DNA from 4 places in the Streptomyces sp. NPDC003379 genome. Region 3 is predicted to be linked to each of the others. Evidence: riboswitches for the same ligand, from Rfam matches in the RefSeq annotation. Region 3 holds a riboswitch; each other region holds the start of a gene.

Region 1 (7,176 bases), on a different contig from region 3:
CCCCGTATGTGACGGAGGATGTCCTGGCGGAAAACGAACTGGTGGGTGAGGAATGAGCGCCCCGCCGCTCGTCACCGGTGGTGCCCCGCTGCTCGGCCACGCCTGGAACCTGGTGCGCGACCCGCTCGGCTTCCTCGCCGCGCTGCGTGACCACGGGGATCTCGTACGGATCAGGCTGGGGCCCGGGACGGCGTACGTGGTCTGCGCCCCGGAGCTGGTCGGCGCCCTGCTGAAACGCCCCGAGTACATCGTCGGCGGACCGCTCTGGGACACCCTGGAGGTGCTTCTCGGCAAGGGTGTGGCGACGAGCAACGGCAAGCTGCACCGGCGCCAGCGCCGGATGATGCAGCCCGCGTTCAGGCCCGAGCGGATCGCCGACTACGCCAAGGTGATGGAGGAGGAGGCACGCGCCACGGCGGCCCGCTGGCGGCCGGGCGCCACGGTCGACGTGAGCGCGGAGATGTTCCGCACGGCCGTGCGCGTCGTCTCGCGCTCCCTGCTGGAGGTCGGCTCGATCGGCGAGAAGGCGGACCGCATCGCCGACTCGCTGCACACCGTCTTCCAGGGGCTCTACCGCCGGATGGTGCTCTCCTTCGGGCCGCTCCACCGCGTGCCGACCCCCGCCAACCGGCGCTTCGAGAGGGCGCTCGCCGATCTGCACGCACTCGTCGACGAGATCGTCGCGGAGCGCCGCGCGGCAGGGCCCGGCGGCCCGGACGACCTGCTCGCGGAATTGCTGCGGGCCACGGACGAATCCGGGGAGCCCATAGCCGACCAGGAGATCCACGACCACGTGGTTTCGCTCGTCGTCGCCGGAGCGGAGAATGTCGCGTCGACGCTGGCGTGGGCGTTCCATCTGCTCACCGAACACCGCGAGCACGAAAGGCGGTTGGTTGAAGAAGTAAATTCCGTGGCCAGGGATCGCGCGATCACATTCGCCGATCTGGGGAGCCTGCCGCACCTCCGCAATGTCATCACCGAGGCCATGCGCATACGCCCGGCCGCCTGGATATTCACGCGCCGGTCCGTGGCCGAAACCGAGCTGGGCGGCTATCGCATTCCGGCTGGCGCGGACATCGTCTACAGCGTGTACGCGATGCAGCGCGACCCGCGTTCCTTCGAGCGGCACCTGGAGTTCGACCCGGACCGCTGGAGCCCCGAACGCGTCGGGGACGTACCGGAGTTCGCGATGATGCCGTTCAGTGTCGGCAACCGGAAGTGCCCGGGAGACCACTTCAGCCTGGCCGAACTGGCCCTGATCCTGGGGACCGTGGTGCCCAAGTGGCGCCTGGAGCCGGTCGCGGAGACCGACACCGGCACACGCGTGGGCATCACGCTGCACCCCAAGCGTCTGGTCCTGCGCGCCGAGCGGCGCTGACGGCCGGTCCGCGGAAGGTGCGGCGGTAGGCGTTCGGCGTCCACCGTCTCCTCCGAGCCCGCCAGCAACTCCTGCGCCGGCAGCACCCGCCGGCGCAGGAACCAGCGGTACGGCGTGGTGCCGGTCGGCGAGGACCCGGGCTCCGGATCGACCGGCAGCTGCGCGCGGCGGAGGACGCCCCGCGCAGCTCCCGAGCGCGGGCGTCCCTAGAACTCGTCGTCGAAGGAGACCGACCCCTCGACCGCGACCTGGTACGCCGAAGGGCGCCGCTCGAAGAAGTTGGTCAGCTCCTGGACCCCCTGAAGCTCCATGAACGAGAACGGGTTGGACGAGCCGTAGACCGGTGCGAAGCCCAGGCGCTGGAGGCGCTGGTCGGCGACGCACTGGAGGTACTCGCGCATCGAGTCGGTGTTCATGCCCGGCAGACCGTCGCCGCACAGGTCGCGGGCGAACTGCAGCTCGGCCTCGACGGCCTCCTTCAGCATGTCCGTGACCTGCGTCCGGAGCGCGTCGTCGAACAGCTCGGGCTCCTCCTTGCGGACCGTGTCGACCACGTCGAAGGCGAAGCTCATGTGCATCGTCTCGTCGCGGAACACCCAGTTGGTGCCGGTCGCCAGGCCGTGCAGCAGCCCGCGGCTGCGGAACCAGTAGACGTACGCGAAGGCGCCGTAGAAGAAGAGGCCCTCGATGCACGCGGCGAAGCAGATGAGGTTGAGCAGGAAGCGGCGGCGCTCGGCCTGGGTCTCCAGGCGGTCCAGCTTCTCGACCGAGTCCATCCACTTGAAGCAGAACTGCGCCTTCTCGCGGATGGAGGGGATCTCCTCGACCGCGTCGAAGGCCGCAGCGCGGTCCTCCGGGTCGGGCAGATAGGTGTCGAGCAGCGTCAGATAGAACTGGACGTGCACGGCCTCCTCGAACAGCTGACGGCTCAAGTACAGCCGCGCTTCGGGGGAGTTGATGTGCTTGTAGAGCGTCAGCACGAGGTTGTTGGAGACGATCGAGTCACCGGTCGCGAAGAACGCGACCAGGCGGCCGATCATGTGCTGCTCGCCCGGCGTGAGCTTGGCGAGGTCGGTGACGTCCGAGTGGAGGTCGACCTCCTCCACCGTCCACGTGTTCTTGATCGCGTCCCGGTAGCGCTCGTAGAAGTCCGGGTAGCGCATGGGGCGCAGCGTCAGCTCGAAGCCCGGGTCGAGGAGGTTCTTCGTACTGTTGGTCGTGGAGCTCATTACTGGCAGGCCTCGCAGGACTCGGGGTTTTCCAGGGAGCAGGCGACGGCGTCTTCGGCCGTGACCTGCGCGGGAACGGGGGCGGTGGCGGCGGTCGCACCGGAGCCTGCCGCGCGGGCGATGCGGGTGGCGGGGCGCGAGCGCAGGTAGTACGTCGTCTTCAGGCCCTGCTGCCAGGCGTAGGCGTACATCGAGGAGAGCTTGCCGATGGTCGGCGTCTCCAGGAACAGGTTCAGGGACTGCGCCTGGTCGAGGAACGGCGTGCGCGCGGCGGCCATGTCGATCAGACCGCGCTGCGGGATCTCCCACGCCGTGCGGTACAGCGCGCGCACGTCCTCGGGGATCCAGCTGAAGCCCTGCACCGAGCCGCTGGCCTCGCGCAGCGCCTCGCGGGTCTGCGCGTCCCAGACGCCGAGCCGCTTCAGCTCCTCCACCAGGTAGGCGTTGACCTGGAGGAACTCGCCGCTGAGCGTCTCGCGCTTGAAGAGGTTGGAGACCTGCGGCTCGATGCACTCGTAGACGCCCGCGATGGACGCGATGGTGGCGGTCGGCGCGATGGCGAGCAGCAGGGAGTTGCGCATGCCGGTGGTGGCGATGCGCGCCCGCAGAGCCGCCCACCGCTCCGGCCAGGTCAGCACGGCACCGTAGTGGTCGGGGTGCAGCACGCCGCGCGCGGTGCGGGTCTTCTCCCAGGCGGGCAGCGGCCCGTTGCGCTCGGCGAGGTCGGCCGAGGCCTCGTAGGCGGCGAGCATGATCCGCTCGGCGATGCGGGTGGAAAGGGCGCGCGCCTCGGGGGAGTCGAAGGGCAGCTTCAACTGGAAGAAGACGTCCTGGAGGCCCATCGCGCCGAGGCCCACCGGGCGCCACTTGGCGTTGGAGCGCCCGGCCTGCTCGGTCGGGTAGAAGTTGATGTCGACGACGCGGTCGAGGAAGGTGACGGCGGTACGGACGGTCTCGTCGAGCCGCTCCCAGTCGATGTCACCGGCGGCGGCGTCCACGAACGCGCCGAGATTGACCGAGCCGAGGTTGCAGACGGCCGTCTCGCCGTCGTCCGTGACCTCCAGGATCTCCGTGCAGAGATTGGAGGAGTGCACGGTGTGGCCCGGCTCCGCCGTCTGGTTGGCGGTGCGGTTGGCGGCGTCCTTGAACGTCATCCAGCCGTTGCCGGTCTGCGCGAGGGTGCGCATCATGCGGCCGTACAGCTCCCGGGCCGGGATGGTCTTCTTCGCGAGCCCGGCGGCCTCCGCCCCGCGGTAGGCGGCGTCGAACTGCTCGCCCCACAGGTCGACGAGGTCGGGCACGTCGGCCGGGGAGAACAGCGACCAGTCCTGGTCGGCGGCGACCCGGCGCATGAACTCGTCCGGGATCCAGTGCGCGAGGTTGAGGTTGTGCGTGCGGCGCGCGTCCTCACCGGTGTTGTCGCGCAGCTCCAGGAACTCCTCGATGTCGGAGTGCCAGGTCTCCAGGTAGACCGCGGCCGCGCCCTTGCGCCGGCCGCCCTGGTTCACGGCGGCGACCGAGGCGTCCAGGGTCTTCAGGAACGGCACGATGCCGTTGGAGTGCCCGTTCGTGCCACGGATCAGCGAGCCACGGGAACGGATGCGGGAGTACGAGAGTCCGATGCCGCCCGCGTGCTTGGAGAGCCGCGCGACCTGGTGGTAGCGGTCGTAGATCGAGTCCAGCTCGTCCAGCGGGGAGTCGAGGAGGTAGCAGGAGGACATCTGCGGGTGGCGGGTGCCGGAGTTGAAGAGCGTCGGCGACGACGGCAGGTAGTCCAGGCGGCTCATCAGGCGGTACAGCGCCGCCACCTCGTCCAGGGCGCGCTCGCTGCCGTCCTCCGCGAGGCCGCTCGCGACGCGCAGCATGAAGTGCTGCGGGGTCTCGATGACCTGCCGGGTGATCGGGTGGCGCAGCAGATAGCGGCTGTGCAGGGTGCGCAGACCGAAGTACTCGAAGCGGAAGTCGGCGCCGTCGGCGAGCGCGGCGTCCACCAGCGCGTCGAGCCGGGCCGCGTGCTCCGTCACGAAGGACGCCGTGCGGTCGGCGATCAGGCCCTCGCGGTGGCCGACCGCGATGGAGTCGGTGAAGGAGCGCACGTCCTGCGTCGCCGCCTCCTCGCGGATGCCGATCGACAGGAGCCTGGCCGCCAGCTTCGAGTACGCCGGGTCCTCGGAGATGAGCCCCGCGGCCGCCTCGGTCGCCAGTTCCCGCAGCTCCGCGGTGATCTCGGCGGCGGCCTTCGCGGACCGGCCCCGCAGCGCGGCGGCGGCGACCCGGCCGGGGTCGGCGTCGGGAAGGTCGGCGGTGAGGTCGGTCAGGGTGCGCAGCAGCGCGGCCCCTGGTCCGTCGGTTCCCTCGGCACCCTGGGTGGTCGGCATCGGCGTCGGCGTCGACGGCACTGACGCGGGTTCGGCAGGCGCGATGGTCACGTGGGGCACTCCCTCGCTCGGCTCTGGGCCAGGGGAGGGAAGGGCACACGGGCGCACCCGGGCAGGGCGGCGTACCGCGTCCACCGGCCCACTCCACGAGGCCCGGACGGTCGGCACCCGGGCCGGACGGCACGGGTGCGCTGTCGACAGGTCCTCGGACTCCGCGTACGCCAAATACGTACACATGCACCGTTGCGGGACAGTTCCGGACTTGCACCGGATTCCCCTGCGGCGACAGCGAGCACGAGCATACATCTTGTGCCGGGTCTCTGAAGCGGGCCCACATCTTGTGTCGGCTCGCAGGGGCGGTGCTTGGAGGAGTGTTGCTTGGAGGGGCGGTGCCCGGAGGGGTGTGCCTAGAGCCTCAGCTCGTACGTCAGCAGCGGTACCGTCTCGATCGGCCTCCAGTCGCGCTCGGGTGTCCGTACGAAGCCGATGCGCTCGTACAGCCGGTGGGCGGCGTGCATCGACGTCTGCGTGGACAGGACGAGCCCGGTGCGGCCCGCGTCCTTGGCGCGCCGCACACACTCGCGTACGAGCGTCTCGCCGGCGCCCCGGCCGCGCGCCTCGGGAGAGACGGCCAGCATCCGTATCTCGGCCTGGTTCTCGCGCGCGATGTCCGCCATCGGCCCGCCGGACGGGACGTAGGTGACGCAGCCGAGTATCCTCCCGTCCGCGGCGGCCACCAGGATGTCGGCGTCGGCCGCGCGCGCCGCCACGTCGCGCAGCACCGCGAGATAGGGGTCCTCGGCCCCGAAGTCCAGGTGCCCGCCGTCGAGATAGGCCTGCGCGGTGAGGGCGCCGAGCGCCTCGTACTCCTCGGGGTGTGCGTGTCTGATCGTGATGTCCATGCCGCGCAGTGTGCAACACGGGTACGACAGAGGGCCGCCGGTTTTTCCGGCGGCCCACGTCGTGACGGGGAGAGGCTCAGTGCCCGGCGCCCGCCGTCGCCTTCGGCAGTTCCTGGACGACGCCGGGGTCGCCCGCGTCCGCGGTGTAGTCCTCGGGGGAGGTCTCGTCGATGCCGTCCGGCGCCTTCAGCGCCCTGAGGACGAAGGTGAGGACCACGGTCACGACGACGTTCAGGACGAACGCGGTGAGGCCGATGTAGCCGATCTCGCCGATGCCCGGGATCGTGTCGGAGGAGCCGCCGAAGTGCTTCTGCGTCGGCGAGGCGACGCCGTACGCGGCCAGCGTGCCGTAGACCATGCCGACCGCCCAGCCCGCGAGCAGCGCCCAGCGGTGGAACCAGCGTGTGAACAGGCCGCCGACCAGCGCGGGCATCGTCTGGAGGATCCAGATGCCGCCGAGCAGCTGGAAGTTGATCGCGACGGTCTTGTCCATGGTGAGGACGAAGGCGAGCGCGCCGACCTTCACCATGAGCGAGACCATCTTGGAGACCTTGGTCTCCTGCGCGGGCGTCGCGTCGGGCTTGATGAAGTCCTTGTAGATGTTCCGGGTGAAGAGGTTCGCGGCCGCGATCGACATGATGGCCGCCGGGACCAGCGCGCCGATGCCGATGGCCGCGAAGGCCACGCCCGTGAACCAGTCCGGGAACATGGTCTCGAAGAGCTGCGGGATCGCCAACTGGCCGTTGTCCACCTTGATCCCGGCCGCGATCGCCATGAAGCCGAGCAGCGCGAGCAGGCCGAGCATCAGCGAGTACAGCGGCAGGATGGTGGTGTTGCGGCGGATCACGTCGCGGCTCTTGGAGGAGAGGGTCGCCGTGATCGAGTGCGGGTACATGAAGAGCGCGAGGGCCGAGCCGAGCGCGAGCGTCGCGTACGTCCACTGCCCGGCCTCGGCGGGCGCGAGGGCGCCGCGCGGCTTGTCGGTCGCCGGGTTGGTCTGCGCGAAGGCGTCACCGGCCTTGGCGAAGATCTCGTCGAAGCCGCCGAGCTTGATCGGTATGTAGATGATCGCGACGATGATGACGAGATAGATCAGGCCGTCCTTCACGAACGCGATCAGCGCGGGCGCGCGCAGCCCCGACGAGTAGGTGTACGCGGCGAGCACCGCGAAGGCGATCAGGAGCGGCAGGTCCTTGATGAACCAGTGGGTGTCCGGGCCGCCGCCGACGCCCATGACGTCGAGGACCGCCTGGATGCCGACCAGTTGGAGCGCGATGTAGGGCATCGTG
Region 2 (7,176 bases), on a different contig from region 3:
CTCGTCGAGCGAGGCGGCCAGGCGTACCGCGTCGTCGAGCAGGCCGATCGTGTGCGGGAACGCGTCGCGGAAGAAGCCCGAGATGCGCAGCGTCACATCGATGCGCGGGCGGCCCAACTCCTCGTACGGGATGGCCTCCAGGCCCGTGACGCGGCGCGACGCGTCGTCCCAGACGGGGCGGACGCCGAGCAGCGCGAGGGCCTCGGCGACGTCGTCGCCCGCCGTGCGCATCGCGCTCGTACCCCAGAGGGACAGGCCCACGGACGTGGGGTAGTCGCCGTTGTCGTTCCTGTACCGCTCGATGAGCGAGTCGGCGAGGGCTTCGCCGGTCTCCCAGGCGAGGCGGGACGGGACGGCCTTGGGGTCGACCGAGTAGAAGTTGCGGCCGGTCGGCAGGACGTTGACCAGGCCGCGCAGCGGGGAGCCCGAGGGGCCCGCCGGAACGAAGCCGCCGTTCAGCGCGTGCACGGCGTGGTCGAGCTCGGCGGTGGTGGCCTCGAGGCGCGGGACGACCTCGCGGGCCGCGAACTCCAGGATGGCGGCGACCTGTTCGCCCTGGTCGGCGGGGACCGCGGAGAGGTCCCAGTCCGCGTCGTCCATCGCCTGGACCAGCGCGCGGGCCTTGTCCTCGGCCTCGTCGGCGCTCACGCGCGTCGCCGCGGACTCGTCGAGGCCGAGGGCCTCGCGCAGGCCGGGCAGCGCGGTCGTGCCGCCCCAGATCTGGCGGGCGCGCAGGATCGCCAGGACGAGGTTGACGCGGTCGGCGCCCGCCGGGGCGGTGCCGAGCACGTGCAGACCGTCGCGGATCTGCATGTCCTTGATCTCGCAGAGCCAGCCGTCGACGTGCAGCAGGAAGTCGTCGAAGCCGTCGTCGTCCGGGCGGTCCTCCAGACCCAGGTCGTGGTCGAGCTTCGCGGCTTGGATGAGCGTCCAGATCTGCGCGCGGATCGCGGGCAGCTTCGCCGGGTCCATGGAGCTGATCTGCGCGTACTCGTCGAGGAGCTGCTCCAGGCGCGCGATGTCACCGTAGGAGTCGGCGCGGGCCATCGGCGGCACGAGGTGGTCGATGAGCGTGGCGTGCACGCGGCGCTTGGCCTGCGTGCCCTCGCCCGGGTCGTTGACCAGGAACGGGTAGATCAGCGGGAGGTCGCCGAGCGCGGCGTCGGGGCCGCAGGCCGCCGAGAGGCCCGCGTTCTTGCCGGGCAGCCACTCCAGGTTGCCGTGCTTGCCGAGGTGGACCATCGCGTCGGCGCCGAACCCGCCGTCGTCGGCGGACGCGGCGATCCAGCGGTACGCCGCCAAGTAGTGGTGCGACGGCGGCAGATCGGGGTCGTGGTAGATCGCGATGGGGTTCTCGCCGAAGCCGCGCGGCGGCTGGATGAGGATGAGCAGGTTCCCGCGCCGCAGCGCCGCGAGCACGATGTCGCCCTCGGGGTCGCCCCCCTGGCCCACGCGCGAGCGGTCCAGGAACATCTCGCCGGGCGGCGGCCCCCAGTGCCGCTCGACCGAGTCGCGCAGCTCCCGCGGCAGCGTCGCGTACCAGCGCTTGTAGGCGGCGGCCGGGATGCGGACGGGGTTGGCGGCCAGCTGCTCCTCGGTGAGCCACTCCCGGTCGTGCCCGCCCGCGTCGATCAGCGCGCGGATGAGTTCGTCGCCGTCACCGGAGACGAGGCCGGGGATGTCGGCCTCGGGACCGAAGTCGTAGCCCTCGACGCGCAGCCTGCGCAGCAGCGCGACGGCGGACGCGGGGGTGTCCAGGCCGACCGCGTTGCCGATCCGCGAGTGCTTGGTCGGGTACGCGGAGAGGACGAGGGCCAGGCGCTTGTCGGCGGCCGGGATGTGCCTCAGGCGCGCGTGGCGTACGGCGATACCGGCGACCCGGGCCGCGCGCTCGGCGTCCGCGACGTACGCGGGGAGCCCGTCCTCGTCGATCTCCTTGAACGAGAACGGCACGGTGATGAGCCGGCCGTCGAACTCCGGCACCGCGATCTGGCTCGCGGCGTCCAGCGGCGAGACGCCCTCGTCGTTCTCCTCCCAGGCCGAACGCGACCCGGTCAGGCAGAGCGCCTGGAGGATCGGCACGTCGAGGCCGGTCAGCGCGCCCGCGTCCCACGACTCGTCGTCGCCGCCCGCGGAGGCCTCGGCGGGCTTGGTGCCACCGGCGGCGAGGACGGTGGTGACGATGGCGTCGGCGGCGCGCAGCTCGTCGATCAGCTCCGGCTCGGGGGCGCGCAGCGAGGCCACGTACAGCGGCATCGGGCGGGCGCCCGCGTCCTCGATGGCGCCGCACAGGGCGTCCACGAAGGCGGTGTTGCCGCTCATGTGGTGGGCGCGGTAGTAGAGCACCGCGATGGTCGGGCCCTCGACCGCGCGAGCGGTGCGCTCCAGCGGGCCCCAGGACGGGGCGGGCGCCGGCGGGTCGAAGCCGTGGCCGGTGAGGAGCACGGTGTCGGAGAGGAAGCGGGCGAGCTGCTCCAGGTTCGCGGGGCCGCCGTGCGCGAGGTAGGCGTGCGCCTCGGCGGCGATGCCGATCGGCACGGTCGAGGAGGCCATGAGCTGGGCGTCGGGCGCCTGTTCACCGGTGAGCACGACCACCGGCAGGCCGCTGGCGGTGAGCTGGTCCAGGCCGTCCTGCCAGGCGCGGACGCCGCCGAGGAGGCGTACGACGACGAGGTCGGCGCCGTCGAGGAGCGAGGGCAGCTCGGTGAGGTCCAGGCGGGAGGGGTTGGCGAACCGGTAGTCGACCGGCCCTCCCGCCGCGCGGGCGCTGAGCAGATCGGTGTCGGAGGTCGACAGCAGCAGAAGCATGCGGGCGCAGGCCTTCCTCGGGGTGTCCGCGCCCCGGGTGGTCGTATGGACGGCAGGAGTTCCTGGCTCACCCCACGTCGGTGGGGCTCACAGTGGCGGGACCGCGCCGGATTCGCACCGGCCTTCCTCCCCAGGGTCCTGGTGGACCCACGCCGTCGCTGGCGTCGACGGACCTGGCGGCCCGCCGCCTGCATAGTAAGTCCTGCCCACCTCCGGTGGGGCGGCCGCCTGCCGGGACGGCCCGCCTCGGGAGGCGACCCGGCGGATCGGCGTGGGTATGCTCGCCGCCATGCCGCCCACCCGAGCAACCTCCACAAAACAGGGCGAACCCCCCATACGTGAGCGGATGCGCGACCGGGGTGACGCCTGCCCCGGAGCCCTCCGCCTGCACCGCGCCGACGACGGCGCGCTGGCCCGACTCCGCCTGCCCGCAGGGCTGCTGACGTCCCGTCAGGCGGCGGCGCTGGCCGACGCGGCGGAGCGCTTCGCGGACGGGAATCTCAGCGTCACCTCACGCGGCAACGTCGAGCTGCGCGGCCTCGGCGACGACTGCGGCGGGGCGCTCGCCGCGCTGCTCCAGGACGCGGGCCTGCTGCCCTCCGCACGCCATGAACGCGTCCGGAACGTGGTGGCCTCCCCGCTGGCAGGACTCGACCGACTCGGCCACGCCGACGTGCAGTTGTGGGCCCGTGAGCTGGACCGGCTCCTGTGCGCCGAGGAGTGGACGACAGCACTTTCCGGCCGCTTCCTGTTCGTCCTGGACGACGGGCGCGGGGACGTGGCCGGGCTCGGCGGCGATGTGACCTTGATCGCAGAATCGGGCGGCACGGTGCTGGTACGCGTCGGGGACGGGACCCAGCGCCTGCCGGGCCCCGCCGCCCCGCGCGCCGCCCTCGCCGCGGCCGACGCCTTCCTCACCGCGGCCCGCGAGGCGGGCAACGGCGCCTGGCGGGTAACGGAACTGCCCGAGGGGCAGAGCGTGGACCTGACGGGAGCGCTCGCGAGGGCGGGCTTGGCGGGGGTGCCGGTGCCGCCGGGCGCCGCGGAGGCTGTGCCGGTGCCGCCGGGCGCCTCGCCGACTGACCCCGCTTCGACCGACGGTTCGACGGTCGTGCCCGCATCCGCGCCGCCCGTGCGCAGCGCCCCGCCCGCTCCCGGTGTCGTCGGGCACGCCGTCGTGGTGAGCGCCTCCCTCGGCCGGGTGAGCGCCGCGCAGTGGCGTGCGCTGCTCCCCGCGCCCGGCGGGGAGATCCGGGTCACCCCCTGGCGCGGCTTCGTCATCCCGGGCTTCGCCGACGAGGGGGCGGCGCGTGAACGGCTGCGTGCGCTGGCCGACGTCGGCTACCTCACCGACCCCGCATCGCCCTGGCTCGGCGTCGGCGCCTGCGCCGGGCGGCCCGGCTGCGGCAAGTCCCTCGCCGACGTCCGCGCCGACGCCGTCCCCGGCGCCGGGGGCCTGCCCGTCCACTGGTCCGGCTGCGAGCGGCGGTGCGGGCATCCGCGCGGCGACTGGGTGGACGTACTCGCGACCGGGGAGGGGCGGTACGAGGTGACGGTGCGTACCGGCGGCACGGCGGCGCCCGTGAGCGGCGCCACCTTGACCGAGACGGTGACGACAGCACGTACGAACGTACGACGACATCCGTAATCATGACAGCAACGGCCACGAGATGAGCGAGAGCACAGTGTTCGACTACGAGAAGGACGGCGCGGCGATCTACCGCGAGTCCTTTGCCACCATCCGCGCGGAGGCGGACCTCGCCGGTCTGCCCGCCGACGTCAGCCAGGTCGCGGTGCGGATGATCCACGCCTGCGGGATGGTCGACCTCGTCCGCGATCTCGCCTTCAGCCCGCGCGTGGTGGCCGACGCCCGCAAGGCGCTGCGCGACGGCGCGCCGATCCTCTGCGACGCGAACATGGTCGCCAGCGGCGTCACACGCAAGCGGCTCCCCGCCGGCAACGACGTGATCTGCACCCTCACCGACCCGTCGGTCCCGGACCTCGCGGCGAAGCTCGGCACCACCCGCAGCGCCGCCGCCATGGAGCTGTGGCGCGACCGCCTCGAAGGCTCCGTCGTCGCCATCGGCAACGCCCCCACCGCGCTCTTCCGCCTCCTGGAGATGATCGAGGAGGGCGCCCCGCGCCCGGCCGCCGTCCTCGGCATCCCGGTCGGCTTCGTCGGCGCCGCCGAGTCCAAGGACGCGCTCGCCGCACACCACGCCGGCCTGGAGTACCTGGTCGTACGCGGCCGCCGTGGCGGCAGCGCCATGGCCGCTGCCGCGATCAACGCGATCGCTAGCGAGGCGGAGTGAACACCGAGAGCAACGCGCGAGGACGGCTGTACGGAGTCGGGCTCGGACCCGGCGACCCCTCCCTGATGACCGTGCGCGCCGTCGAGGTCATCGCCGCCGCCGACGTGGTCGCCTACCACTCGGCCCGGCACGGCCGCTCCATCGCCCGCTCGATCGCGGCGAAGCACCTGCGCGGCGACCACATCGAGGAGCCGCTGGTCTACCCCGTCACGACGGAGACCACCGACCACCCCGGCGGCTACCGAGGCGCCCTCGACGACTTCTACGAGGAGGCCGCCGCCCGCCTCGCCGCGCACCTCGACGCCGGCCGCACGGTCGCCGTCCTCGCCGAGGGCGACCCGCTCTTCTACGGCTCCTACCAGCACATGCACAAGCGGCTCGCCCACCGCTACCCGACCGAGGTGATCCCCGGCGTCACCTCGGTGAGCGCCGCCGCCGCCCGCCTCGGCGAACCCCTCGTCGAGGCCGAGGAGGTCCTCACGATCCTGCCGGGCACCCTCCCCGAGGAGGAGCTGGCCGCGCGCCTCGCGGCGACGGACTCGGCGGTCGTCATGAAGCTCGGCCGTACGTTCGGCAAGGTGCGCGGCGCCCTGGAGCGCGCCGGCCGCCTCGACGAGGCGCGGTACGTGGAGCGCGCCACCATGGAGGGCGAGCGCACCGGCCGACTCGCCGACGTCGACCCGGACTCGGTGCCCTACTTCTCGGTGGCGGTGCTGCCAAGCCGGGTGGCGCCGCTCACGGGCGGCCCCGCGCCGGAGCCCGCCCCGGACCGCCGGGGCGAGGTCGTCGTGGTCGGCACCGGCCCGGCCGGCCCCCTCTGGCTCACCCCCGAGACGCGCGGCGCGCTCGCCGCCGCCGACGACCTGGTCGGCTACACCACGTACGTCGACCGCGTACCGCACCGCCCCGGACAGCGGCGCCACGGCTCCGACAACCGCGTGGAGTCCGAACGCGCCGAGTTCGCTCTGGAACTGGCGCGGCGCGGGCGGCGCGTCGCGGTCGTCTCGGGCGGCGACCCCGGCGTCTTCGCGATGGCCACGGCCGTCCTGGAGGCCGCCTCGCAGGACGCGTACGAGGACATCCCGGTCCGGGTGCTCCCGGGCGTGACCGCCGCCAACGCCGCCGCCGCCCGCGCGGGCGCCCCCCTCGGCCACGACTACGCCACCATCTCCCTCTCCGACCGCCTCAAGCCGTGGGAGGTCATCGCCGAACGCCTGGCCGCGGCGGCCGCCGCGGACCTGGTGCTCGCGCTCTACAACCCGGGCTCGCGCAGCCGCACCTGGCAGGTGGGCAAGGCGCGCGAACTGCTGCTCGAACACCGGACGCCGGACACGCCGGTCGTCCTCGGCCGGGACGTCGGCGGACCCGAGGAGAGCGTGCGGGTCGTGCGGCTCGGCGATCTCGACCCGGCGGACGTCGACATGCGGACGCTGCTGATCGTCGGCTCCTCGCAGACGAGGGTCGTGCGGCGGCGCGGGGGCGCGGAGCAGATCGTGTGGACGCCCCGCCGTTATCCGGAGGGCGGGGCCGAGGGCGTAGCGGGGGACGGGGCGCTCAGCGGCTGAACCGGCGTAGCCAGGTGGCCGCTTCCTCGGGGGTGGCCGCCAACGGGATCCCCTCCGGCACCGGGGGCCGTTCCACGACGACCACCGGGACCCCCGCTTCGCGCGCGGCGACCAGCTTGGGGGCGGTCGCCGCGCCGCCACTGTCCTTCGTCACGACGACGTCGACGCGGTGGCGGCGCAGCAGCTCCCGCTCCCCGTCGAGGGTGAACGGGCCCCGGTCGAGGAGGACCTCCATGCGGGCCGGGAACGGCGGCTCGGGCGCGTCCACGGAACGTACGAGGAACCAGAGAGCGTCGAGCTCCGGGTCCCCGGCGAACGCGGCGAGGCCCATCCGCCCGGTGGTGAGGAACACCCGCTCGCCCAGCGCGGGCAGGACCCGCGCCGCCCGCGCGAGGGAGTCGACCGGATGCCAGTCGTCGCCCTCACCCGGCACCCAGCCGGGCCTGCGCAGGGCGAGCAGGGGAACATGGGTGGTGGCGGCGGCCGACGCC
Region 3 (7,176 bases):
GCCCGCCACGAAGTGGGTGATGGTGGGCAGGTCCGTGAGGATCTCCGGGCCCGTCGTGGCGTAGTGGGCGCCCGCGTTGTCGGGGTTGCCGTACTGGTAGAGCATGACCCAGTCCGGGTGCTCGGCGGCCAGTTCCTTGGCGACGCGGACCGCGGTGTTGGAGCCTCCGGCCGCCGGGGAGGAGATGATCTCGGCGCCCCACATGGCGAGCAGGTCGCGCCGCTCCTGCGAGGTGTTCTCCGGCATGACGCACACGATGCGGTAGCCCTTGAGCTTGGCCGCCATGGCGAGCGAGATGCCGGTGTTGCCGGAGGTCGGCTCCAGGATCGTGCAGCCGGGCGTCAACCGGCCGTCCTTCTCGGCCTGTTCGACCATGTGCAGCGCGGGCCGGTCCTTGATGGAGCCGGTCGGGTTGCGGTCCTCCAGCTTGGCCCAGATGCGGACGTCGTCGGACGGCGACAGGCGCGGCAGGCGGACGAGCGGCGTGTTGCCGACCGCGGCGAGCGGGGAGTCGTAGCGAGGCATCCGGGATCGGGCCTAGACCATGCCGCCGGCGACGGCCGGCAGGATCGTGACGCTGTCGCCGTCGGCGAGCTTCGTGGAGATGCCGTCGAGGAAGCGGACGTCCTCGTCGTTGAGGTACACGTTCACGAAGCGGCGCAGCTTGCCGTCGTCGACGATGCGCTCGGCGATGCCCGCGTGCCGCGAGTCGAGGTCGGTGAAGAGCTCGGCGAGGGTTCCTCCGCTGCCCTGGACGGCCTTCTCGCCGTCGGTGTAGGTGCGGAGGATGGTCGGGATGCGGACCTCGATGGCCATGGCTGAGGGCTCCTGTCGGAAGAGTTCGGGTGAGTGGGCGCGCGGCGGCCCGGTGGTGCGCCGGTGTGCGCGTTCGTACGCGGATGAGGCGCCGCGGCCCGTTTCCGGCCGTACGGCGGCAGGGGTCAGCGCGAACAGATGGCGCTGCTGAGCCTGCACAGGTCGACGTGCAGACGCGCCACGAGCAGCATGCCCGGCATCTTGTCGCTCACGTCGTAGGGAACCATGGGCTCATCGTATCGATTCCCGGTCCGGGTTCTGGAATGTGATCTCGCATGGTGGACGGTTTCCGTCCATTAGCTGGATGCCGGGAGGTAGGTGACCGTCGGGGCGCCCGTCGCCGGGTGCACCGCGACCTCCGCCGTCACGCCGTACACCTCGGCGAGCATCTCGCTGGTCAGGACCTCCTTGGGGGTGCCGGAGGCGACCGGCCGGCCGTCCCGCAGGACGTACAGGCGGTCGCAGTAGTACGCCGCGAGGTTCAGGTCGTGCAGGGCGAGGAGATTGGTCGTGCCGAGGCCGCCGACCAGGCCGAGGATCTCCAGCTGGTAGCGGATGTCGAGGTGGTTGGTCGGTTCGTCGAGGATGAGGACCGTGGGCTGTTGCACCAACGCCCGCGCCACCAGGGCGCGTTGGCGCTCGCCGCCGGAGAGCGCGGCGAAGGAGCGGTCGGCGAGGCCCGCCGCGCCGACGCGGGCGAGGGCGGCCCGCACCAGTTCCTCGTCGCGCCCGGTGTCGCCCTCCCAGAAGCGTTTGTGCGGGGAGCGGCCCATCGCGACGATCTGCCGCACGGTGAGGTCGAAGCCCGCCTGGCCGTCCTGCGGGACGGTGGCGATGTGCCGGGAGCGGGCCTTGGCGCCGAGGCCCGCCAGGTCGGTCCCGTCCAGCAGGACGCGGCCCTCGGTGGGGGTGAGCGCCCCGTACACGCAGCGCAGCAGGGTCGTCTTGCCGCTGCCGTTGGGGCCGACGACGCCGACCGTCTCGCCCTCGGCGACGGCCAGTGAGACGCCGTCGAGCAGGCGTGCGCCGCCGGGAAGGGTGTAGCCGACGTTCTCGGCGCGCAGCATCATGCCGACACCCCTTCGTGCGTCTGGCTCCTGCGCAGCAGCCACAGGAAGAACGGGCCGCCGGTCAGCGCGGTGAGCACGCCGACCGGGATGTCCTGCGGCGCGGCCACCGTGCGTGCGGCGAGGTCGGCGCCGACCAGGAACACCGCTCCCATCAGCGCCACCACCGGCAGCAGCGGGCGGTGGGCGGCGCCGACCAGCATGCGGGCGGCGTGCGGCACCATCAGGCCGACGAAGCCGATGGCGCCGCTGTACGCGACGAGGACTCCCGTCAGGAGCGAGGCGAGGACGAAGACGGCGGCGCGGAAGCGGGCCGTGTCCAGGCCGAGGACGGTGGCGCCCTCCTCGCCGACGAGCAGCAGGTCCAGGGGTCTGGCCAACGCGACCAGGAGCGCCGTGCCGACGGCCAGGACGGCGCAGGGCAGGGCGAGCATGTCCCAGCGGGCGCTGCCGAGGCCGCCGAGCGTCCAGTACAGGACTTCCTTGAGGTGGTCGGCGCTGTCCGCGGTGACCAGGATGAGGCTGGTCAGCGCGGTCAGGATGTACGAGACGGCGACGCCCGCGAGGATCAGGCGCCCGGTGGCGAATCCCCCGCCGCCGGTTCTCGCCAGGGCGTAGACGAGGACCAGGGAGATCAGCGCGCCCGCGAAGGAGGCGGCGGGGATGGTGACGGTGGTGGTGAGGGCGGTGCCGAGGCCGAAGATGCCGCCGAGCACGATCGCGGAGACGGCGCCTACGGAGGCGCCCGAGGAGACTCCGAGCAGGAAGGGGTCGGCGAGGGGGTTGCGGACCAGCGCCTGGAGGACGGTGCCGATGACTGCCAGTCCTGCTCCGACGGTGGCGCCCAGTAGGACTCTGGGGAGTCTTACGTCCAGGACGATGGTTCTGAACGGGGAGGGTTCTGCTCTGCCGCTCAGGATCTCCAGGACCTGGCCCGGGGGGATTCTGACTGAGCCGAGGGCCAGCCCGGCGACTGTCGCTGCCGCGAGGGCTGCGGTGAGGGCTCCGCAGATCAAGAGGTGCCGCCCCTTTGACCTCGGTGTGTCGCCCTTCGGGCTCGTCCTCAAACGCCGGACGGGCTGAAACCTGCCTCCCCCGGGCCGGAACGGGCGCCGGACGGGCTCTGTTTCCTGGCCCCTCACAGCTGTGCCGCCAGCTTTCCCACCGCCTTGGGTGCTCTTACTCCCGTCACCGCGTCCGACAGCGGCAGCACCGCGAAGCGCTTGTGCTTGATGGCCGGGACGTCTGCCAGGGCCGGGTCGTCGAGGAGGCGCTGCTTCTTCTGGGCGACCGTCGTGGCGCCGTAGTCGAGGATCACGATGATCTCGGGCCGGCGCTCGACGACCGTCTCCCAGGACGCGTCGCCGAAGGACTTGTCCACGTCGGCGAAGACGTTGCGGCCGCCCGCCCGCTCGACGATGTCGTTGCCGATGCCCCGGCCGCCCAGCGTGAACGCCGTCTTGTCGCCGCTGTCGTAGACGAAGACCGGGACCGGCTTCCCGGCCTTCGACTTCTTCTCGGTGGCGGCCAGTTCACGCTTCGCGCCGCTCACCCACGTGTCGGCGCGTTCGCGCACCCCGAAGGTGGAGCCGACCTCGCGCACCTCGCGGTACACGTCGTCCATCGTGACCGGGCGCTTCGCGCAGCCCTCGATGTCGAGGCGGCTGTCGATGCCGGACTTGGCGAGCGCGGAGCGGCTGCGGCCGTCGCCCGCGAGGAAGGCGCTGGCGTAGCCGCCGTAGACGAAGTCGGGGTTGGCGGAGAGCAGCTTCTCGTAGGAGGGGTACTCCTTGGCGAGCACGGGGACGGACTTGTACGCCTTCTCGTACTTCGGCAGGACCTTGTCGTCGAGGTAGGCGGTTCCGGCGAGGCGGTCGCGCAGGCCCAGTTCCAGCATCACCTCGGTGACGTGCTGGTTCATGGTGACGGCGCGCTTCGGGGGTGCCTCGTACGTCGTCTTCACGCCGCAGTTGGTGACGGTGTACGGGAATCCGGCGGCCTTGGCGGCGGGCTTCCCGGAGTCGTCGCCGGGTGAGGCGGAGCATGCGGCGAGCGGGATCAGCAAGGTGGTCGCGACGAGGGCGCGTATGGGGCGGGACATGGCGGGGCTGCCTCCTCCAGGGGATTTCCGCGTCCCCTGCGTGGTGTGGAGAAGGGCGGCAGGTCAGTTCCTGACTCCCCCGCCCCCGCGTGGGGTGGGGTCACAGTGGCGGGACCGTGCCGGGTTCGCACCGGCTTCCTGGCTCCTGCCGCCCTAAGAAGGTGGTCGGGGGTCAGTATGCCTCGACGACCTGCACGTCTTCCTCGGTGACCTCGCCGTCCACGATGCGGTACGAGCGGAACTGGAAGGGGCCCGCGTCGTCGGCGTCCGCGGTGGAGACCAGGACGTAGTGGGCGCCGGGCTCGTTGGCGTAGCTGATGTCGGTGCGGGAGGGGTAGGCCTCGGTCGCGGTGTGCGAGTGGTAGATGACCACCGGCTCCTCGTCGCGGTCGTCCATCTCGCGGTAGAGCTTGAGCAGGTCACCCGAGTCGAACTCGTAGAAGGTGGGGGAGCGCGCGGCGTTCAGCATGGGGATGAACCGCTCGGGGCGGCCGGTGCCCGCCGGGCCCGCGACCACGCCGCATGCCTCGTCGGGGTGGTCCTGGCGCGCGTGCGCGACGATCTGGTCGTGGAGGGCCTGGGTGATGGTCAGCATGGCAGTCAGGATAAGCAGAGGGCCCGCGCCGTACCGGAATGTGGTACGGGCGGGCCCGAATGCTGGACAGGTGCCCCGAGAAGGTGCCTGCGGGGCCGGTGTCAGTCCTTCTCGACCGGCTCGCTGTCGGAGGCGACGGCGGCGGGGTACTTGCGCTTGTTGAACGCGGCGGCCTGCGGGTCGCGGCTCTTGAGGATCAGGTAGGCGACCCCGAGGATCGCGGCCCAGACCGGAGCGGCGTACAGCGAGACACGCGCGTCCTTGTCGACGCCCATCATCACGATGACCATGCCGATGAAGAGCAGCGCGAACCAGCTGGTGTACGGGGCTCCGGGCGCCTTGAAGGTGGACTGCGGCAGCTCGCCGCGGTCGGCCATGCGGCGGTAGCGGATCTGGCTGGCCAGGATCATGATCCAGGCCCACATGCCGGAGATGGTCGCGAAGGAGACGACGTAGTTGAACGCCTCGCCCGGCCACTGGTAGTTGATCCAGACGCCGACCAGCATGAACGCGGCGGAGGCCGTGGTGCCGACCAGCGGCAGGCCGTTCTTCGTGAGCTTGGTGAAGAACTTCGGGCCCTGGCCGTTGAGCGCCAGGTCACGCAGCATGCGGCCGGTGGAGTACATGCCGGAGTTGCAGGAGGAGAGCGCGGCGGTGAGGACCACGAAGTTCACGATCGCGGCGCCGACGCCGAGACCCATCTTCTCGAAGGCCGCGACGAACGGTGAGACGCCGGGCTGGAAGTGCGTCCACGGCACGACCGACAGGATCATGATCAGCGCGCCGACGTAGAAGACGGCGATGCGCCACGGCACGGTGTTGATGGCCTTGGGCAGGACGGTCTTCGGGTCCTTGGACTCGCCCGCGGTGACGCCGACCAGCTCGACGGCGAGGAAGGCGAACATCACGATCTGGAGGGTCATCAGCGTGGAGCCGATGCCGTTGGGGAAGAAACCGCCCTGGTTCCACAGGTGCGCCACGGTCGCGGTGTCACCGGCGTCGGAGAAGCCGATGGTGAGGATGCCGACGCAGATCAGGATCATGCCGATGATGGCGGTGACCTTGACCATCGAGAACCAGAACTCCAGCTCACCGAAGAGCTTCACGGAGATGAGGTTCGCGCCGTACAGGATGACCGTGAAGACGAGCGCGTACGCCCATTGTGGGAATGAGTCGTGTGTCCAGTACTGCATGTACTGGGCGGCCGCTGTGACTTCCGTGATGCCGGTGACGACCCAGAAGAGCCAGTACGTCCAGCCGGTCACGAATCCGAAGAACGGGCCCATGAACTCGCGTGCGTACTCCGCGAAGGAGCCCGACACGGCGCGGTACATGAGGAGCTCGCCGAGCGCCCGCATGATGAAGAAGATGACGAGGCCCGCGATGGCGTACGCCAGGATGAGGCTGGGGCCGGCCTTGTGAATGGCCTTGCCCGCGCCGAGGAACAGGCCGGTGCCGATGGCACCGCCGATCGCGATCATCTGGATCTGCCGGGCCCCCAGACCGCGCTGGTAGCCCTCGCCCTCGCCGGACGGGCCGCCTGCGGCCTGCACGGCACCATTGCCGTCGTGCCCGTCGTGCTGCTCTTCGACCTGCACTGAGGTCATGGTGACGCCTTTCTCCATGCTGATCCGCGCCCGCTTACCGCGTGAAGGCTGCGGATCAGGTCCTGATCCCCCCGGATATGTATGGAGTGCTACCGGCGGTCTGCCGGCCCGAGCGCCCTCGGCGACATGGGTGGCGTCACCGAGTGGTCGTGAAGATTTATCACGGCGGCAACAGTGAGGGAATCAGCCACCTGTGGCGCAGACCACAGGGAGAAGCGGACAAAGTTCTCTTCGCGTGGCAAATGTGGGCAATGAAGTGACGGGATCGTTATCCGGATTTGAGCGTCCGCTGAGCGAACGGTCCGCCGGGTGAACGGAAGGTGTCCAGTACAGCAAATTTCGCTGTCCTATGCACCGGATATGGCCGGGATTCAGTCCAGCAACGTACCGACCAGCGTCTCCTGCAATCCGCCCAGCCAGAGATAGGCCATCACCATCGGCTTGCGGGGGTCGGAGTCGGGAAGCCGGTAGAGCAGATCGGCGTCGTCCTCCTCGGTGACTTCCAGGCGCGTGCCGATCGCGAGCCGCAGGTCGTTGAGGGCGCCGAGCCAGTGCCGGCACTCCTCGATCGACAGTTTCAGGACAGCTCCGCCCTCGCCGGAGGACGCCGTCGAGTCGAGCGAACGGATCACGGCCAGCGCGTCGTCACGCTTCTTCGCCCGCAGGTCGTTCTCCGTGAACCGGCGGAACTCGGCCGAATACGCCCGCAGCTCCTCCTCCTGCCCGATGTCCCCGGTCGCACTGCCGGGACCGCCGTACGCGTCCGGCAGCAGCCGCTGCATCACCGGATCGGCGGGCGGCTCGCTCGGGCCCTCGGCGAAGAGCTCCGCCAGGGGGTCGTCGGAGGGCTCGCCACCGGGGCCCGGACCGATCAGCTCCAAGAGCTGCACGGCGAGGGAACGGATGATCGAGATCTCGACCTCGTCGAGCGCGACGGCGGCGCCGCCCCCGGGGATCGGTTCGAATTGTCCTGGCATCAGATGCGTCGCT
Region 4 (7,176 bases), on a different contig from region 3:
TGGAACGGCAGCACGCCGTACGTGCGCCGCCCGGTGAGGCCGTGCAGCATGTCGAGCCCCGGTTCGAGGAGCGAGACGTCGCCGCGGAACTTGTTGACGAGATACCCGGCCACCAGCTCCTGGTCGGCCGCGCTCAGCAGCGCCGTCGTCCCGAAGAAGGAGGCGAACACCCCGCCCCGGTCGATGTCCCCGACCACAAGGACGGGGAAGCGGGCGGCCCGCGCGATGCCCATGTTCACGATGTCGGTGCGCCGCAGATTGATCTCGGCGGGGCTGCCCGCGCCCTCACAGATCACGGCGTCGTAGCTGCCCCGGAGTTCTTCGAGGCACCCCACGACGGTGTCGAGCAGCGCCGCCTGGCGCCCCCCGTGCAGCCTTTCCCCGGGGGACGACCCCCCAGGCCCCCCGAAGAACCCGCGCGCGCTCATCTCGCCCACCGGCTTGCCCATGAGTACGACCTGACTCGACCGGTCGCTGCCCGGCTTGAGCAGTACGGGATTCATCAGGGCGCTCGGCTCGACGCGGGCGGCCTGCGCCTGCATGGCCTGCGCCCGGCCGATTTCGGCGCCCTCGCGGGTGACGAAGGAGTTGAGGGACATGTTCTGCGCCTTGAACGGCGCGACGGCGACGCCCTTGCGGGCCAGCCACCGGCAGATCCCCGCGGTGACGACGCTCTTCCCGGCGTCCGAGGTGGTCCCGGCGACCAGTAGTCCACCACTCATGAGCTTCTTCACGGGGTTCTCCTTGACCGTGACCGACGGAGTACTTCCCGCGCGCCCACCGCGACGCCCAGCGCAAGCCAGCCGACCCGGCGGGAGAGTTTCGCGGCCCGCTCGATGTCCGCGACGTCGACGTCCCGTCCGTCCGCGTTCAGGACGGGCCGGTGCTCGACCCGCCCCGCGTACGAGAGGGTCCCGCCGAGCCGTACGCCGAGGGCGCCCGCGAAGGCGGCCTCGACGGGACCGGCGTTGGGGCTCGGGTGCTTGGCGGCGTCCGCGCGCCAGGCCCGCAGGGCGCCCCGGGGCGAATCCCCGGCCAGCGCCGCGAGGCCCGCCGTGAGCCGCGCTCCGGGCCACCCGAAGACGTCGTCGAGCCGTGCGGAAGCCCACCCGTACCGCCGGTACGTGGGCGACTTGTGCCCGACCATGGCGTCCAGGGTGTTCACGGCGCGGAAGGCGACAAGCCCGGGCACTCCGCCGACGGCGCCCCACACCAGCGCCCCGACCACCGCGTCCGAGGTGTTCTCGGCGACGGACTCGACGACGGCCCGCGCGATCCCGTCGGCGTCCAGCGCCTGCGGGTCCCGTCCGCACAGATGCGGCAGCCGCTCCCTGGCCACCTCGATGTCCCCGGCTTCGAGCGCGCCGCCGATGGCCCGCGCCTCCCGCCCGAGCGAGGTCCCGCCGACGACGGCCCAGGTGGCGGCGGCGGTCAGCGCGATGGACGCGGTGGGGCAGCGGCGTACAAGTCGGGAGGCGAGCGCGGCGGCACCCGCCGCGCCCCCGGCGCACACCACGGCGTGCAGCGCGCCCCACCCGCGGTGGTCCCGCCACAGCACCCGCTCGACGGCACCCGCCGCACGCCCGAACGCGGCGACCGGATGGCCCCGGCGGGGATCGCCGAGCAGCAGGTCACCGAGGAGGCCGGCGGCGGCGCCGTACGCGAAGTCGCGATCGGCACTCATGGGCTCAGCCGACCGCTGTGCCGAGGAGGGAGCTGACGCTCGGGAACTGGTCCGGCAGTGGGCGGCCGCGCATGGCGATATGTCCTCACTCAGGGTGTCCGCGCCCTGGTTCGACGTGATCGGCGGCGAGAGTTCCTGGCTGACGGGAGCGTCGGGGACGGTTTCCCGGTGACAGTGGCGGGACCGCGCCGGATTCGCACCGGCTTCCTCTTCTGCCGCCGTAGTTGGCCCCGGAAGTCCACCACGCCCCGCGAACGCCCGTCAACTCGCCGTTGACCTGCGGCGGGAGAGTGTGCGGAGCCCCACAGCAGAGCCTCACAGCGGGGCCCCGGACATGACGGTGGGGTGCGGGACGCGCACGCACGTCCCGCACCCCACCCGAAGCTTCTGCCGTCAGGCGACGATCAGATAGATGCCGTACGCCACGGCCGCCGCGCACAGCGCGAAGCAGGCGTACGCGCCGGTGCGCGCCATGGCCGCGGAGCCGCCGCCCGAGGCGGACGCCGTCTCCTGCTTGGAGAGACCGACGACGCCAAGGGTGAACAGGCCCACGAGAGCCACCGTCACGGCGAGGCTGACTCCGAAGACGGAACCGAGAGCTGCCCAGTCGATGTTCATGCTGATGTGTCCTTAAACCGTCGCGGGCCTGGCGGGGTCCGCCATGGCGCCGGTCGTGGTCGTGGTCGGGGCCGAGATGGTGGCCCTGACCGGGTCGTCGGAGGAGGCGTCCGCGGCGGCCATCGCGCCCGTCGGGGGCGGCGTGACGGCGGCGATCGCGGTGGTCACGACGCCCGCGGGCTCGACGTCCGCGGTGGTGCCGTCGTGGCGGATCTCGTCGTCGGTGACGTTGGTGTGGTCGACGGCGTTGCGCCGCGAGAGCACCCAGATGACCGCCGAGCCCGCGATGAGCAGCGCGGCGGTGACCGCGACGCCCCAGGGGCCCTGCTTGGTGAGGAACTCGGCGCCCGCACCGACCAGGCCGGCGGCCGGCAGGGTCAGGCCCCACGCGATGAACATGCGGCTCGCGGTCGACCAGCGGACCACGCCGCCCTTGCGGCCGAGGCCCGCGCCCATCACGGCGCCGGAGCAGGACTGGGTGGTGGAGAGCGAGAAGCCCAGGTGCGAGGAGGCAAGGATGACCGTCGCGGCGCTGGTCTGGGCGGCGAAGCCCTGCTGCGGCTGGAGGTCGGTGAGGCCCTTGCCCATGGTGCGGATGATGCGCCAGCCGCCGAGGTACGTGCCGAGCGCGATGGCGACACCGGCCGAGACGATGACCCACATCGGGGGGTTCGAGCCGGGGTTCAGGACGCCGCCGGTGACCAGGGCGAGCGTGATGATGCCCATGGTCTTCTGCGCGTCGTTCGTGCCGTGGGCCAGCGAGACGAGGCCCGCGGACGCGATCTGGCCCGCGCGGTAGCCCTTGGCCGTCGCCCTGGTGTCGGTGTTGCGGCCGATGCGGTACGTCAGTCGCGTGGCCACCATCGCGGCGAGACCCGCCACGAGGGGCGCGGCGAGGGCCGGGATCAGGATCTTGGTGACGACGGTGCCGCCGTTGATCGAGGACCAGCCCATCGACATGACCGCGGCGCCGATGAGGCCGCCGAAGAGCGCGTGGGAGGAGCTGGAGGGCAGGCCCACCAGCCAGGTCAGCAGATTCCAGAGGATCGCGCCGACGAGCGCGGCGAAGATGACCTCGGTCTTGAGGCCGTCCTCGTTGACGATGCCGCCGGAGATCGTCTTGGCGACTTCGACGGAGAGGAAGGCGCCGACGAGGTTGAGCACGGCGGACATGGCCACCGCCGTCTTGGGCTTGAGAGCGCCGGTCGAGATGGTCGTCGCCATCGCGTTGGCAGTGTCGTGGAAACCGTTCGTGAAATCGAACACGAGAGCGGTAACGATCACGATCCCGAGGAGAAGCGTGATGTGTTCCATTTACCCAGGCTTCTGTTGGACGTCAGTGGCATGTGGAACGTAGGCAACCTGGGTGAACGGAAAGTGAACTGGATCGGGCATCACGGTGACCCGAAGCGGAGTCTCGTCGATCCGTATCGATCAGGTGTCTGGTCAGGATCGTACGGATTGGCGGCGCACGGCCGTAAATCCGGGCGGAGTGTCGCCTTCCGCCACCCTTCGGCCCCCCTCTCCGCGCACTGATCCGACCGGCCGCCGGACCGCCCAGGAGATACTTGTCACCCGGCGGAGCCCGCGGGAAGCGGAAGCGGAAGCCGCCCCTCGCCTCTCGTCCCTCGCCCCTCGCCCCTCGCCCCTCGATCCTCGGCCACGCCTACAGCGCCGCGCGCCCGGCTGGCAGGATCGGCCCATGACGGAGCAGGAGCAGGGGCAGGGCGCCGGGCGTGGTGCGGAGCGGGACGCCGTCGGGCGGGCATGGGACGAGCTCGTGGAGACGGCCCGCAGGACGGTGACGGACGGCCTGGTCGTCGGCACCTCGGGCAATGTCTCGGTGCGGGTCGGCGACACGGTCCTGGTCACCCCGAGCGGGGTGCCCTACGACCGGCTGCGGCCGGAGGACGCGCTCGGCGTCGACCTCGAAGGGCAAAGGGTCCTCGGCGACCTCGCGCCGACCAGCGAGCTGCCCATGCACCTCGCGATCTACGGCACCACCGACGCGACGGCCGTCGTCCACACCCACGCGGTACACGCCACGGCCGTCTCCATGCTGGTCTCCGAGCTTCCGGCGGCCCACTACATGACGGGCATCCTCGGCGGCTCGGCCCGCGTCGCCCCCTACGCGCTCTACGGCACCGACGAACTGGCTGAGAACATGCTCCAGGCCCTGCGCGGCCGCACCGGATGCCTCCTCCAGAACCACGGAACGGTCACGTACGGAGACTCCCTGCCCCAGGCGTACGACCGGACGGCGCAACTGGAATGGATGTCCCGCCTCTGGCTCACGGCCAGCTCACTGCCGGGCCACACGCCCACGCTCCTGTCCGACACCCAGCTGCGTGCGGCGGAGGAGAAGCTGCGGGGGTACGGACAGGGCGACGAACGGGAGTACGAGCCGGAGCCGGAGCAGGAGCAGGAGCAGGAGCACGGGCAGAAGACTCCCTGACCGTTGCCACCGCCATCTGTGGGCACCAGACACACATGGCAGATCCAATGGCAGACCCGATGGCACATCCGATGGCACATCCCATGCGTACACAAGGCTCCCGACCCCGGCTGCGCCGAGCCGCCGGGTCACCCCGCGGGTACCGCCCACTGGCCTCCGGGCTCCTGCCCCCGGACACTGGGACGGTGCGCCCAGCCAAAGCGACGGCAGCGGCCGTCACCGCAGTCACAGCAGCCCTGGGGACAGCCGCGGCCGCCATCGCGGCGGGCCGGTTCGCCAGCGACGCCGCCCTCAAGGCCCCGGCGGGCCGCCGGCTGCCGACGGAGCCCCGCCTCACCGTGCACGCCACGGCCGCCGGCCAGATCTCCCTGACCCGCGCCCTCGCGAGCCTGCGCCCCGGCACGTACGGCCTGAGTGGCGACGGCATCCATGCGATCGTCGGCCCGGTCCTGGAGGCCGCCCCGCACGAGGCCGACACGGTCGTACGACGCCTCGAAGCCGTCACCCGGGGCGCCCTGGAACCGGGTGCCAAGGTCTGGCTCACCCCGCAGGTCCACATCGGCGACCCGCACACCGCGCTCGGCATCGACCACACGGACGTCGGCATCCCCGGGGAACTCGGCAACCTGCCCGCCTGGTTCGTGCCCGGCGGACGCGATACCTGGGTCATCACCGTGCACGGCCTCGGCACCACCCGCGAACACCCCATGGTCGTCATGGACTTCCTGCACCGCCTGCAGCTGCCCGTGCTCGACCTCGCCTACCGTGGCGACCCGGGCGCGCCCCGCTCCGCGGACGGACTCGCCCACCTCGGCGAGACGGAGTGGCGCGACCTGGACGCCGCCATCCGCTACGCCGTGCGCCACGGCGCCCGCAACGTCATCCTGCACGGCTGGTCCACCGGCGCCGCGATGTGCCTGCACGCCGCCGCCCACTCGGCGCTGCGCGAGAGGATCAGCGGTCTCGTCCTCGACTCCCCGGTACTCAACTGGGAGACCACCCTGCGCGCCCTCGCCGCGGCCCGCCGCACCCCAGGACCGCTCCTTCCGCTTGCGGTCCGCGCGGCCCAGGGACGCACGGGTCTGCGCGGCGACCGCACCCTGGCGGCCGCGGACCCCGCGACGCTCAAGGTCCCGACCCTCGTCCTGCACGGCCCCGACGACGCCATCGCCCCCTGGGCCCTCTCCCGTCGACTGGCCCGACACCGTCCCGACCTGGTCTCCTTGCGCACCGTCCCCGGCGCGCCGCACGGCGCCATGTGGAACGCCGACCCGGCGGGCTACGAAGAGGCGATGCGCCGCTTCCTCACCCCTCTGATGTGACCGTCCGCATCCTCTCCCGCGCGGCCGCCGCACCCCCTCGGCGCGGCGGCCGCGAGGTCACCGAGGCCCTTCCGTTTGGGTTTTCGGACCGTCAACAGGAAGACTGCTCCCGTGACGTCCCGTACCCCGCGCGACTCCAGGCTCCGACTCGTCCGCGCTCCCTACCCGAGGGCCGAGAAGCGAGGAGAGACCCAGCGCGACCCAGCGCGACCCCTCTCCGCAGCCCCCGGCGCGGTGAGCAACCGCCGCACGCGCCGTCCCGCGCCCCGTCCACCCGAGGGCACACCCGCGCCCTCGGAACTGGCCCGCGGCGCGCGTGCCGGCCTCGCCGACGCCGTGCGGGTCGCCCGCTGGGCCGACGCCGCCCTGCGCCCGGGGCCCGGCCGCACCGGCGCGACGCCCGACGGCAAGGGCACCCTCTCCGACGCCACCGCCGAACGGGCCGCCGCCGAGCTGGGGCTGACCCCCGGTCAGGTCCGCGCCCACTGGGACACCGCCCGCCTCGCCGGCCTCGTCGAGGTGCACGGCGACAGCGCGCGCCCCGGCTGGCGCCTGCGCGCGTGGGACCGCGACGACACCGCCGTGCTGCGCGGCTGGGTCGCACTCTTCGACGCCTGGTCCCTGGCCCACCCGGCACCGGACGACCTCGGTGCCGCCGCGGTCGCCGAGGTCGTCGAGGCCATGCCACAGGTCCTCTCCTTCCTCCAGCTCTCTGCGGGCCCCGTCCCCGTACCGCAACTACTCGACCTCCTGGACCAACGCGTCACGGAACTCCGCACCGAGCGCTGCGAGATCCCCTACGCCCCCCATCCCGAGGCCGCCGCCGGGGCCACCCCGGGGACCGTCGCCGGAGCCACCCCCGCCGACCGCGCCGAAGAGGCCGCCCCGCTGCCCGCCCTGCTCGACTGGGCGTTGCACGGTCTCGCCGCCGTCGGGGCGCTCACCTACGCCGGCGGTCAGGCCACGCTCACCCCGCTCGGCAGCTGGGCGGTCTGGGTCAAGCTGGAGCAGATCTGCGTCGCCGCGCAGAGTCCCGCCGGGCACATCGAGCAGTCCGCCGAGGACATGCTGCGCGGCTGCGCCCGCCTGCGCCCCAA

What was found. A riboswitch is a leader RNA that binds a small molecule or an ion and turns the genes downstream of it on or off. The one in region 3 is predicted to bind cobalamin.
Region 1: it holds a riboswitch for cobalamin, as region 3 does, so the genes downstream of both, ACWDVB_RS10965 (ribonucleoside-diphosphate reductase subunit alpha) here and ACWDVB_RS03290 (ABC transporter substrate-binding protein) in region 3, are expected to answer to the same signal.
Region 2: it holds a riboswitch for cobalamin, as region 3 does, so the genes downstream of both, cobN (cobaltochelatase subunit CobN) here and ACWDVB_RS03290 (ABC transporter substrate-binding protein) in region 3, are expected to answer to the same signal.
Region 4: it holds a riboswitch for cobalamin, as region 3 does, so the genes downstream of both, ACWDVB_RS28570 (cobalamin biosynthesis protein) here and ACWDVB_RS03290 (ABC transporter substrate-binding protein) in region 3, are expected to answer to the same signal.

Annotation. Positions count from the first base shown of each region.
Region 1 is NZ_JBSFRK010000009.1:96,839-104,014, forward strand. Features, by position in the region: gene cyc1 (epi-isozizaene synthase) at 1-56, shown strand, start outside; gene ACWDVB_RS10955 (bifunctional albaflavenone monooxygenase/terpene synthase) at 53-1,378, shown strand; gene ACWDVB_RS10960 (ribonucleotide-diphosphate reductase subunit beta) at 1,585-2,607, opposite strand; gene ACWDVB_RS10965 (ribonucleoside-diphosphate reductase subunit alpha) at 2,607-5,036, opposite strand; cobalamin riboswitch at 5,165-5,287, opposite strand; gene ACWDVB_RS10970 (GNAT family N-acetyltransferase) at 5,393-5,887, opposite strand; gene mctP (monocarboxylate uptake permease MctP) at 5,964-7,176, opposite strand, start outside.
Region 2 is NZ_JBSFRK010000001.1:331,666-338,841, reverse strand. Features, by position in the region: gene cobN (cobaltochelatase subunit CobN) at 1-2,808, opposite strand, end outside; cobalamin riboswitch at 2,849-2,974, opposite strand; gene ACWDVB_RS01440 (cobalamin biosynthesis protein CobG) at 3,086-4,456, shown strand; gene ACWDVB_RS01435 (precorrin-8X methylmutase) at 4,494-5,120, shown strand; gene cobJ (precorrin-3B C(17)-methyltransferase) at 5,186-6,685, shown strand; gene ACWDVB_RS01425 (cobalt-precorrin-6A reductase) at 6,675-7,176, opposite strand, start outside.
Region 3 is NZ_JBSFRK010000002.1:158,888-166,063, forward strand. Features, by position in the region: gene ACWDVB_RS03265 (PLP-dependent cysteine synthase family protein) at 1-525, opposite strand, end outside; gene ACWDVB_RS03270 (MoaD/ThiS family protein) at 538-816, opposite strand; gene ACWDVB_RS03275 (putative leader peptide) at 942-1,043, opposite strand; gene ACWDVB_RS03280 (ABC transporter ATP-binding protein) at 1,113-1,886, opposite strand; gene ACWDVB_RS03285 (FecCD family ABC transporter permease) at 1,883-2,899, opposite strand; gene ACWDVB_RS03290 (ABC transporter substrate-binding protein) at 3,022-3,984, opposite strand; cobalamin riboswitch at 4,029-4,148, opposite strand; gene ACWDVB_RS03295 (Mov34/MPN/PAD-1 family protein) at 4,157-4,579, opposite strand; gene ACWDVB_RS03300 (amino acid permease) at 4,681-6,186, opposite strand; gene ACWDVB_RS03305 (DUF2017 domain-containing protein) at 6,558-7,163, opposite strand.
Region 4 is NZ_JBSFRK010000034.1:40,608-47,783, reverse strand. Features, by position in the region: gene ACWDVB_RS28575 (cobyric acid synthase) at 1-722, opposite strand, end outside; gene ACWDVB_RS28570 (cobalamin biosynthesis protein) at 731-1,684, opposite strand; cobalamin riboswitch at 1,792-1,942, opposite strand; gene ACWDVB_RS28565 (hypothetical protein) at 2,078-2,302, opposite strand; gene ACWDVB_RS28560 (anion permease) at 2,315-3,616, opposite strand; gene ACWDVB_RS28555 (class II aldolase/adducin family protein) at 4,005-4,757, shown strand; gene ACWDVB_RS28550 (alpha/beta hydrolase) at 4,943-6,079, shown strand; gene ACWDVB_RS28545 (hypothetical protein) at 6,191-7,176, shown strand, end outside.